DNA from 2 places in the Microbacterium bandirmense genome. Region 2 is predicted to be linked to the other one. Evidence: predicted binding sites of a transcription regulator. Region 2 holds the regulator's gene; the other holds the start of a gene.

Region 1 (3,992 bases), on a different contig from region 2:
AGCCGGTCGATGGCGGTCTGGGCGCTGGTGCTGGGACTCTGCGCCACGCTGTTCAGCGCGGGATGGCTGATCTGGGCGACGATGCAGTTCGAGAATCTGGGGTGAGGAATGTACGACGAGGCGGACGGCGCACGACGACGTGAGCTGGAACGTCGGGCCTACGCGCCCGGGGGAGCCCTGTCGGATGCTGAGGCCGAGGAGCTTCGCGAGCTGAGCCGCCGCCCGGTGGTGCTCCCGCTGGTTCCTGAGCGCCCTTCGTCTCGCTCCGCGGTTCCTGAGCGAGGAGCGCAGCGACGAGACGAAGGGCGCTCAGGAACCGCTGTGGGCGACGCCCCGGTTCCTGACCAGGACGTGCGTTCCCCACTCCCGGTTCCTGAGCGAGGAGCGGAGCGACGAGACGAAGGAGCTCCCGCAGACCCCGAGGCACCCACCGAGCCTGACGCCCCCGCGCCCCCGAAACGCCGCCGCCGCTGGCTCGCCCCGGTCGCAGCCGGCGCGGCACTGCTGATCGGCTTCGGCGGCGGATGGCTCGCCTTCGGCGGCGAAGACGCCGAGCCGATGACCGACGCCCAGCGCGAGATCTGGCTGGAACTGCAGGCCTCCGACCGCTATGACCCGGGTTCGGTCGAGTTGATCGGCGCGCAGCATGGTGTCGACGCCTGGCACGCCCTGAGCGAGGACGGCGACAACGAGTGCCTCATCCTCACGGGCCCCGATCACGACCCCAGCCCGGCCTGCGTGCCGCAGAACCTGGCGCGCGAAAACCCCTATGCCCTGCAGGCCTCCACGAACTTCGAAGAGGACGGCGCCCAGATCATGGTCTGGGCGAGCATCATCGAAGACATCCACGGCGAGCGGACCGTGACCATGCAGAGGCAGAACGTCAGCGACGGATGGGACTGGCGATCGACGTACACCGAGGAGGAGCTGCCGATCGCGGAGTTCCTCGACGAAGAGGGCTTCGACGGCAACTCGCTCACGCTTCTCGGCTACGACGAGAAGACACCCGTCTGGCTGTCGCAGTACAACAGCGCCTGCCTGCTCGTGGCCACCGCCGACGAGATGATCGCACAGGCCTGCGACGAGCCGGACACCGAGCAGAACATCGAGCTGCAACTGCCCGACCGTGTCTACCGCGTGACGATGGGCAGCATGCGCGGGCCGACGCTGACCATCATCCGCACGCCGGACCCCGTGGTGTGCGACGTCGACTCGGGATACTGCGCGACGGCCGACGACAAGACCGGCGAACTCGGCGGCTGAGCCGCGCCGGTCACACCCGGTCGGCGAGGATCGCCACCCGCCCGGCCGCGGTGCGGGTGAGGAGCAGCGTCGCCGCCTGAGAGCCCTTCAGGTTGAGCTTCTTGCGGTAGACCGCCGGGTCGACGTCCATGCCGCGCTTCTTGATCTCGAGACGCCCGATGTCATTCGCGCGCAGCGCGGCGTTGATCGTCTTCACGTGCGCGGGCATGGTCTCGCGCACCCGGAACGACTGCACGAACGGACTGGTCACGGCAGCATCCCCCGTCAGGTAGGCGATCTGCTCGTCGATCATGCCGGCCTCCAGCATCCGCCCCGCCTCGCCGATCAGCCGGGCGCGGATGACTGCGCCGTCGGGCTCGTGCAGGAACGCCCCCAGCTCGCGCACGGGCACGTCGTCGGCATCCGCCGCCGCCGTGAGCTCGTGCGTCGCGCCGTCGCGGGTGACGAGCGCGGCGCGTCGGATGCCAGGGCGCGCCAGCACGCCGCTCCACAGCACCAGCTCGACGACGCTGCCGTCGGCGCTGACCCACTGCGCCTCGACGTCGTCGGGGATGAGGCCGCGGTCGAGCCCCGGACCGAGCTTGATGCCGGTCGGATGCTGTCGCGCGACCTCGAAGCACCAGTCCAGCGACGGAGACCAGTCGGATGCCGATGTGCGCCGCGTCTCGCCGTGCCCGGCGGTGCGCCGTGCCGGATCCAGCCAGACCGCCGAGCTCTCGCCGCCATCCGCCGCGCCCGTGCCCGTGCGCTTGCCGCGGGGATGCGCGCTTCCCGCGGATGAATCGGGGGAATCTGTCCGCGGCAGGCGTACATCTCCGCGGCTGGTGCTCGCGAATTCTTCGGCGAGGCCCTGGTGCACCGTCGCGTCGTCGCCGAACGGGGCGAGGTTGTACGCCGCGATCGCGGCGGTCACCTCATCGGCATCCACCGCGGTCACCTCCAGGCCCGCGCCCGCGAAAGCCAGGCTGTCGCCGCCGATGCCGCAGCCGAGATCGGTCACGTGCGTGATGCCGGCCTGTCGCATGCGCGCCGCGTGCAGCGTGGCGACGTTCAGCCGGGTGGCCTGTTCGAGGCCGGCCCGGGTGAACAGCATCCGCTCGGCGAACGCGCCGAACTTCGCGCGGGCTCTGGCACGCAGGTGCGCCTGGCCCACCACGGCCGACACGAGATCGGGGGAGTGCCCGGTGGCACGCAGACGCGACACGGCGCGCGTCACATCGGCGGGCGAGGCGATCTCTCCGACCTCATCGAGCAGCTCGAGGCCCTCTCTGGTGAGCAGCGCCCTCAGCTCAGACATCTCCACCCGCCCAGCCTACGGCCGGGCGCTTTCGAGTTCATGTCGCGCGAGTTGCTGTGTTCTCCTCCGAATCGCAGCAATTCAAGCGATATGAAGTGGGTGGAGCTGGCACTCGCATTGCGTGAGTGCCAGCCGTCGGCATACACTGGTGTTAGCACCCTCGGCATGAGAGTGCTAATAATCTTCTGATCTCAGTCACGAAAGAAGAGGTACACCGTGTCGGTTTCCATCAAGCCGCTCGAGGACCGCATCGTCATCCAGCAGGTCGAGGCAGAGCAGACCACCGCAAGCGGTCTGGTCATCCCCGATACCGCCAAGGAGAAGCCCCAGGAGGGCGAGGTCGTGGCAGTGGGCCCCGGCCGCATCGACGACAACGGCAACCGCGTCCCGCTGGATGTCGCCGTGGGCGACCGCGTGCTCTACAGCAAGTACGGCGGCACCGAGGTCAAGTTCGGCGCTGACGAGTACCTCGTGCTCTCGGCCCGCGACGTGCTGGCGGTCGTCGTCCGCTGACGCCCCTCGACTCGACAGAAGGACCCGGATGCTGCGGCATCCGGGTCCTTCTGCTTTCCCCTATCGGCCCCCATGCTCCCCCTATAGATCCCCCGGGCGCCCCCGACAACCCTCGGGGTGACCCCCGATGCCGCAGCCTTCGCCGAGTCGCAGACTCTATGACAAGCGCCAATCGGCACTCACGATGAAGGGGAATCAATCATGGCTGCGGAAGACAACCTCAACGTTCTCGGTGCACAGTGGAACCTGGGCCTCGACGTCGATGACTCGGGCAACGACTACTCGGACACCAACTCGAACAACGACCTGCTCTCGAACAACGACGTCAGCGACTCGGGCAACGACAACTCGGACAACAGCGACAACGACCTGCTGTCGAACAACGACACCGACGACTCGTTCAACGACAACTCGGACAACTCCACGACCGACAACTCGGACAACAGCGACAACTCGGACAACTCCGACAACTCGGACATGCTGTCGAACAACGACGACTCGTTCAACGACGACGAGTCCATCAACGACTCGTTCCAGGTGAACGACTCGTTCCAGGACAACTCGGTGAACGACTCGGGCAACCAGACGCTGTACGACCACTCGGTCAACACCGGCATCCGGCAGTACGACACCGGTGTGGGCGACATCAACATCGGTCTCGCCGGCGGTGGCAGCACGATGACGGGCATGGGCGGCATGGGCCGTCTCGACCTGAACCTCGACGCGCGCACCACGATCAACGACCAGTCGGTCAGCCAGAACATCTCGACCTCCTCCGGCAGCGGTGGAGCGGCGATCGCGGTCGGCGGCGACGCTGACGGCGGTTGGGGCGGCCCGGCATTCGCCGGAGCGGCCGGCGGCAGCACCGGATCGGGCGGCGCCAGTGGGGACGGCGGCGACGGTGCCGGCGGTGACGGCG
Region 2 (3,992 bases):
CATCGACGCCGAGCTCGCACGCGGCCTGCACGGCGAGCTCGTCGCGGTCGCCTTTCGCGAGCGCCTGCGCCAGCGTGATTCGCGACGTCGGCTGCTGCTGCACGGTGCGGGCGGTGACGCGCACATCGACCTGCGAGGCCGAGACGTCTTCGACCGTGCCCTCCAGCCAGACGCCGGAGCCGTCTCCGATCGTGACCGCCTCACCGACCCGCACCCTGCGCACCACCGAGGCGTGCTTCGCCTCGCTGCCGGTCAGAGTGAGCAGTTCGCCCTCGACGAGGTCGGTACAGGTGGGGACGATGAAATGCAATGCCATGATCAGTGGCCCCGGAAGCGATCGCGGAGCTTCGAGAACAGCCCCTGCTGGAACTGCGCCAGCTTGGGCGCGGGAGCCTTCGTCTTCTTCGCGAAATCCTCGATCAGCTTGCGCTGCGCGCCGTCGAGGCGCGTCGGTGTGAGCACCTGCACACCGACGCGCAGGTCACCGCGCTGGCTGCCGCGCAGCGGCGTGATCCCCCGGCCGGAGATCGTCAGCACATCACCGGACTGCACGCCGGCGCGCACCTCGAGATCCACCGTGCCGTCGAGCCCGTCGATCGTCGTGCTCGTGCCGAGGATGGCATCGGTCATCGATACCTCGAGCGTTGCGAGCAGATCATCGCCCTCGCGGCTGAACACCGGGTGCGGAGCGACGGAGACCTCGACGTACAGGTCGCCGTTCGGGCCGCCCGCCCTGCCGACCTCACCGGAGCCCGGCAGCTGCAGGCGCAGTCCAGTCTCGACGCCGGCGGGGATGTCGAGCGAGACGGTGCGCCGCGAGCGCACCCGGCCCTGACCCGCGCACGATCCGCACGGGTACGGGATGGTGGTGCCGAAGCCCTCGCAACTGCCGCATGGCTGGGTGGTGACGACGTTGCCGAGCAGGCTGCGCACCTGTCGCTGCACGTGTCCGGTGCCGCCGCAGACGTCGCAGGTCACCGGCGAGGTGCCCGGCTGGCAGCAGCTGCCCTGGCAGGTCTCGCACAGCACCGCCGTGTCGACCTCGATGTCACGGTGCACCCCGAAGACCACGTCGCCGAGGTCGAGATCGACCCGCACGAGGGCGTCCTGGCCGCGTTCGCGGCGCGACCGCGGGCGAGCGCCGCGACCGCCGCCGGCGGCGCCGAAGAACGTCTCGAAGATGTCGCCGAAGCCGCCGAAGCCCCCTCCGAAGCCGCCGTTCTCGTCACCGCCCATGTCGTAGCGACGGCGCGAGTCCTCGTCGCTGAGCACGTCGTAGGCGTGCGTGACCAGCTTGAACCGCTCTGCGGCGTCCTCCCCCGGGTTCACATCGGGGTGCAGCTGCCTGGCCAGCTTTCGGTAGGCCTTCTTGATCTCGTCCTGCGACGCGTCCCTGGACACCCCGAGAACTTCGTAATGGTCCGCCACGATCACCTTTCTGCGTGTGCGTGCGTGAGTCTTCCGGCGCCCGCGTCAGCGAGCGGCCTCGTCGTCGTCGAGCATCCGCGACAGGTAGCGGGCCACGGCCCGCGCCGCCGCGAGGTTGCTCGGATAGTCCATCCGGGTGGGGCCCATCACCCCGACCCGCGCGGTGCCACCGGGCGCCGCGTAATTGCTGGCCACGATCGATGCCTCGCCGAGCCCGAACGGGGCGTTCTCGGTGCCGATGCTCGTCGCCAGCCCGTGCTCATCGGTGACCATCTCGCTCATCAGCCGCAGCAGGGTGACCTGCTCCTCGATGGCCTCGAGCAGCGGATGGATGCTGCCGCGGAAGTCGTGCTCCCGACGGGCGAGCGTCGCAGCCCCCGCCATCACCAGCCGCTCCTGCCGGAACTCCGCGAGCTCCTCCGAGATCACCGCGGTGAGAGCGCTGAGAGCGGGATGCAGGCGGATGCCCGGGGACCCTGGCTCGGGTTCGCTGAGCGCCAGCATCCGCTCGCTGGCATCGCCGACCGCCCGTCCCACGACGAGCGACAGCAGCTGCGCGCGCAGCAGCGCGACATCGGTCTCGTCGAGATCGATCGGCAGCGGCGCGATGCGCTGCGACACCCCGCCGGCATCGGTCACGATCACGACCAGCATGCGGTTCGGTGCCAGTGCGACCAGCTCCAGATGACTGATGTGCGCCCGCGCGAACGACGGGTACTGCGCGAGCGCGACCTGGCCGGTGAGCTGCGTGAGCACGCGCACGGTGCGCGCCATCAGGTCATCGAGATCGCCCGGGGTGCCGAGGAAGGATTCGATGGCGTTGCGCTGGCCCGGGGACAGCGGACGCAGCTGCGCCAGGTGGTTCACGAAGACGCGGTACCCCTTGTCGGTCGGCACGCGCCCCGACGACGTGTGCGGCGCGACGATCAGCTCTTCATCCTCGAGCAGCGCCATGTCATTGCGGATGGTCGCCGCCGACACGCCGAACGCGTGCCGCTCGACGATCGACTTGCTGCCGACCGGCTCATGGGTCGCCACGTAGTCCTGCACGATCGCGCGGAGAACCTCTAGCCCTCGCTCTGTGACCATCATCCCTCCCGCTGGCACTCGAACCGGTCGAGTGCCAATCCTACCCCGCTCAGCCGGACCCTCCTCGAAGACGGCGCGCCGTCACTCCGTCAGGGCGCGCACGACGGCATCCGCCAGCAGCCGACCGCGCAGGGTCAGGCGCACGCGCTTGTCGCGCAGGGCGGATGCCGGATCGACGAGTCCATCGGAGATCAGTTCCGCCACCCGCTCGCGGTGCGCCTCTGCGATCTCGTCGATCGGCAGACCCTCGGCGAGCCGGCTGAGCAGCAGCACGCGCTCGAGCGTGCGCGCCTCCGGGTCGGGCCGTTCGCGGCCGGCGGCCGGCGACTCGCCCAGGTCCAGTCGCTGCGCGTACGCGGCGGGGTGCTTGACGTTCCACCAGCGCAGGCCGGCCACGTGACTGTGCGCTCCAGGCCCGAATCCCCACCAATCCGATCCGCGCCAGTAGGCGAGGTTGTGCCGGGATGCATGCACGGACTGCGTACCGTGGCCGGGCCCCTTGGCCCAGTTGCTGACCTCGTACCAGTCGAAGCCCGCCGCCGCGAGGCGCGCGTCGGCGAGCTCGTACATGTCGGCCTGCAGATCGTCGTCGGGCGCCGGCACCTCGCCGCGACGGATCTGCCGCGCGAGCTTGGTGCCGTCCTCGATGATCAGCGCGTAGGCCGAGACGTGGTCCGGCTCGAGCGCGATCGCGGCCTCCAAGGACCGCTCCCAATCGACGAGCGATTCGCCGGGAGCGCCGTAGATCAGGTCGACGCTCACGTCGAGCCCGCCATCCCGCGCCGCCCGCACTGCCGTGCCGACGTTCTCGGGTCGGTGCGTGCGATCGAGGGCGGCCAGCACGTGCGGCACGGCGGACTGCATGCCGATCGACAGCCGGTTCACACCGGCATCCACCAGCGTGCGCACCACGTCGTCTGTCACCGTGTCTGGATTGGCCTCGACCGTCACCTCCGCGCCGTCGCGGATGCCGAACGCGTCTACGGCCGCGCGGAGCATCCGCGCGAGGTCGCCGGGTGGCAGCAGCGTCGGCGTGCCTCCGCCGAAGAAGACGGTGTCGAGCGGACGGAGGCCGTCCCTCTCGGCGAGCACGTCGCGGGCCAGCGCGATCTCGCGGATCAGCGTATCGGCGTACTGGTCCTGGCTCGTGCCACGCAGCTCGGTCGCCGTGTAGGTGTTGAAGTCGCAGTACCCGCAGCGCACCCGGCAGAACGGCACGTGCAGGTAGGCCGAGAACGGCACGGCACGATCGACGGGCAGATCGGCCGGGAGCCTGCCGTCGGTGGGCGCGGGGTCACCCAGCGGAAGGGCGCCGGGCATCAGATGGGCGTCGCATACAGCGGCGAGATCGCCCGCAGGTACCGGGCGAACAGCTCTTTGCGGCGGCGCTTCACCATGCCGGGCAGCCGGTAGAGCAGCGCCACGGGCGCGTCGAACGCGCGCACGGTGAACCACACCTCGTCGGTGTCCTCATG

The links. Region 2 encodes HrcA, which represses chaperone genes, less so after heat shock. Its sites were predicted from a motif close to TTNGCACTCGNNNNNNNCGAGTGCNAA; they were not measured.
Region 1: a site for HrcA is predicted at 2,666-2,692, ahead of groES (co-chaperone GroES). Genes of this name have one in related genera too.

Annotation. Positions count from the first base shown of each region.
Region 1 is NZ_JBBDGM010000012.1:48,542-52,533, reverse strand. Features, by position in the region: gene WDU99_RS13395 (hypothetical protein) at 1-105, shown strand, start outside; gene WDU99_RS13390 (hypothetical protein) at 109-1,263, shown strand; gene WDU99_RS13385 (class I SAM-dependent methyltransferase) at 1,274-2,566, opposite strand; gene groES (co-chaperone GroES) at 2,777-3,073, shown strand; gene WDU99_RS13375 (hypothetical protein) at 3,275-3,992, shown strand, end outside.
Region 2 is NZ_JBBDGM010000001.1:242,491-246,482, reverse strand. Features, by position in the region: gene WDU99_RS01170 (16S rRNA (uracil(1498)-N(3))-methyltransferase) at 1-316, opposite strand, end outside; gene dnaJ (molecular chaperone DnaJ) at 319-1,428, opposite strand; gene hrcA (heat-inducible transcriptional repressor HrcA) at 1,474-2,517, opposite strand; gene hemW (radical SAM family heme chaperone HemW) at 2,599-3,837, opposite strand; gene WDU99_RS01150 (DUF1990 family protein) at 3,837-3,992, opposite strand, start outside.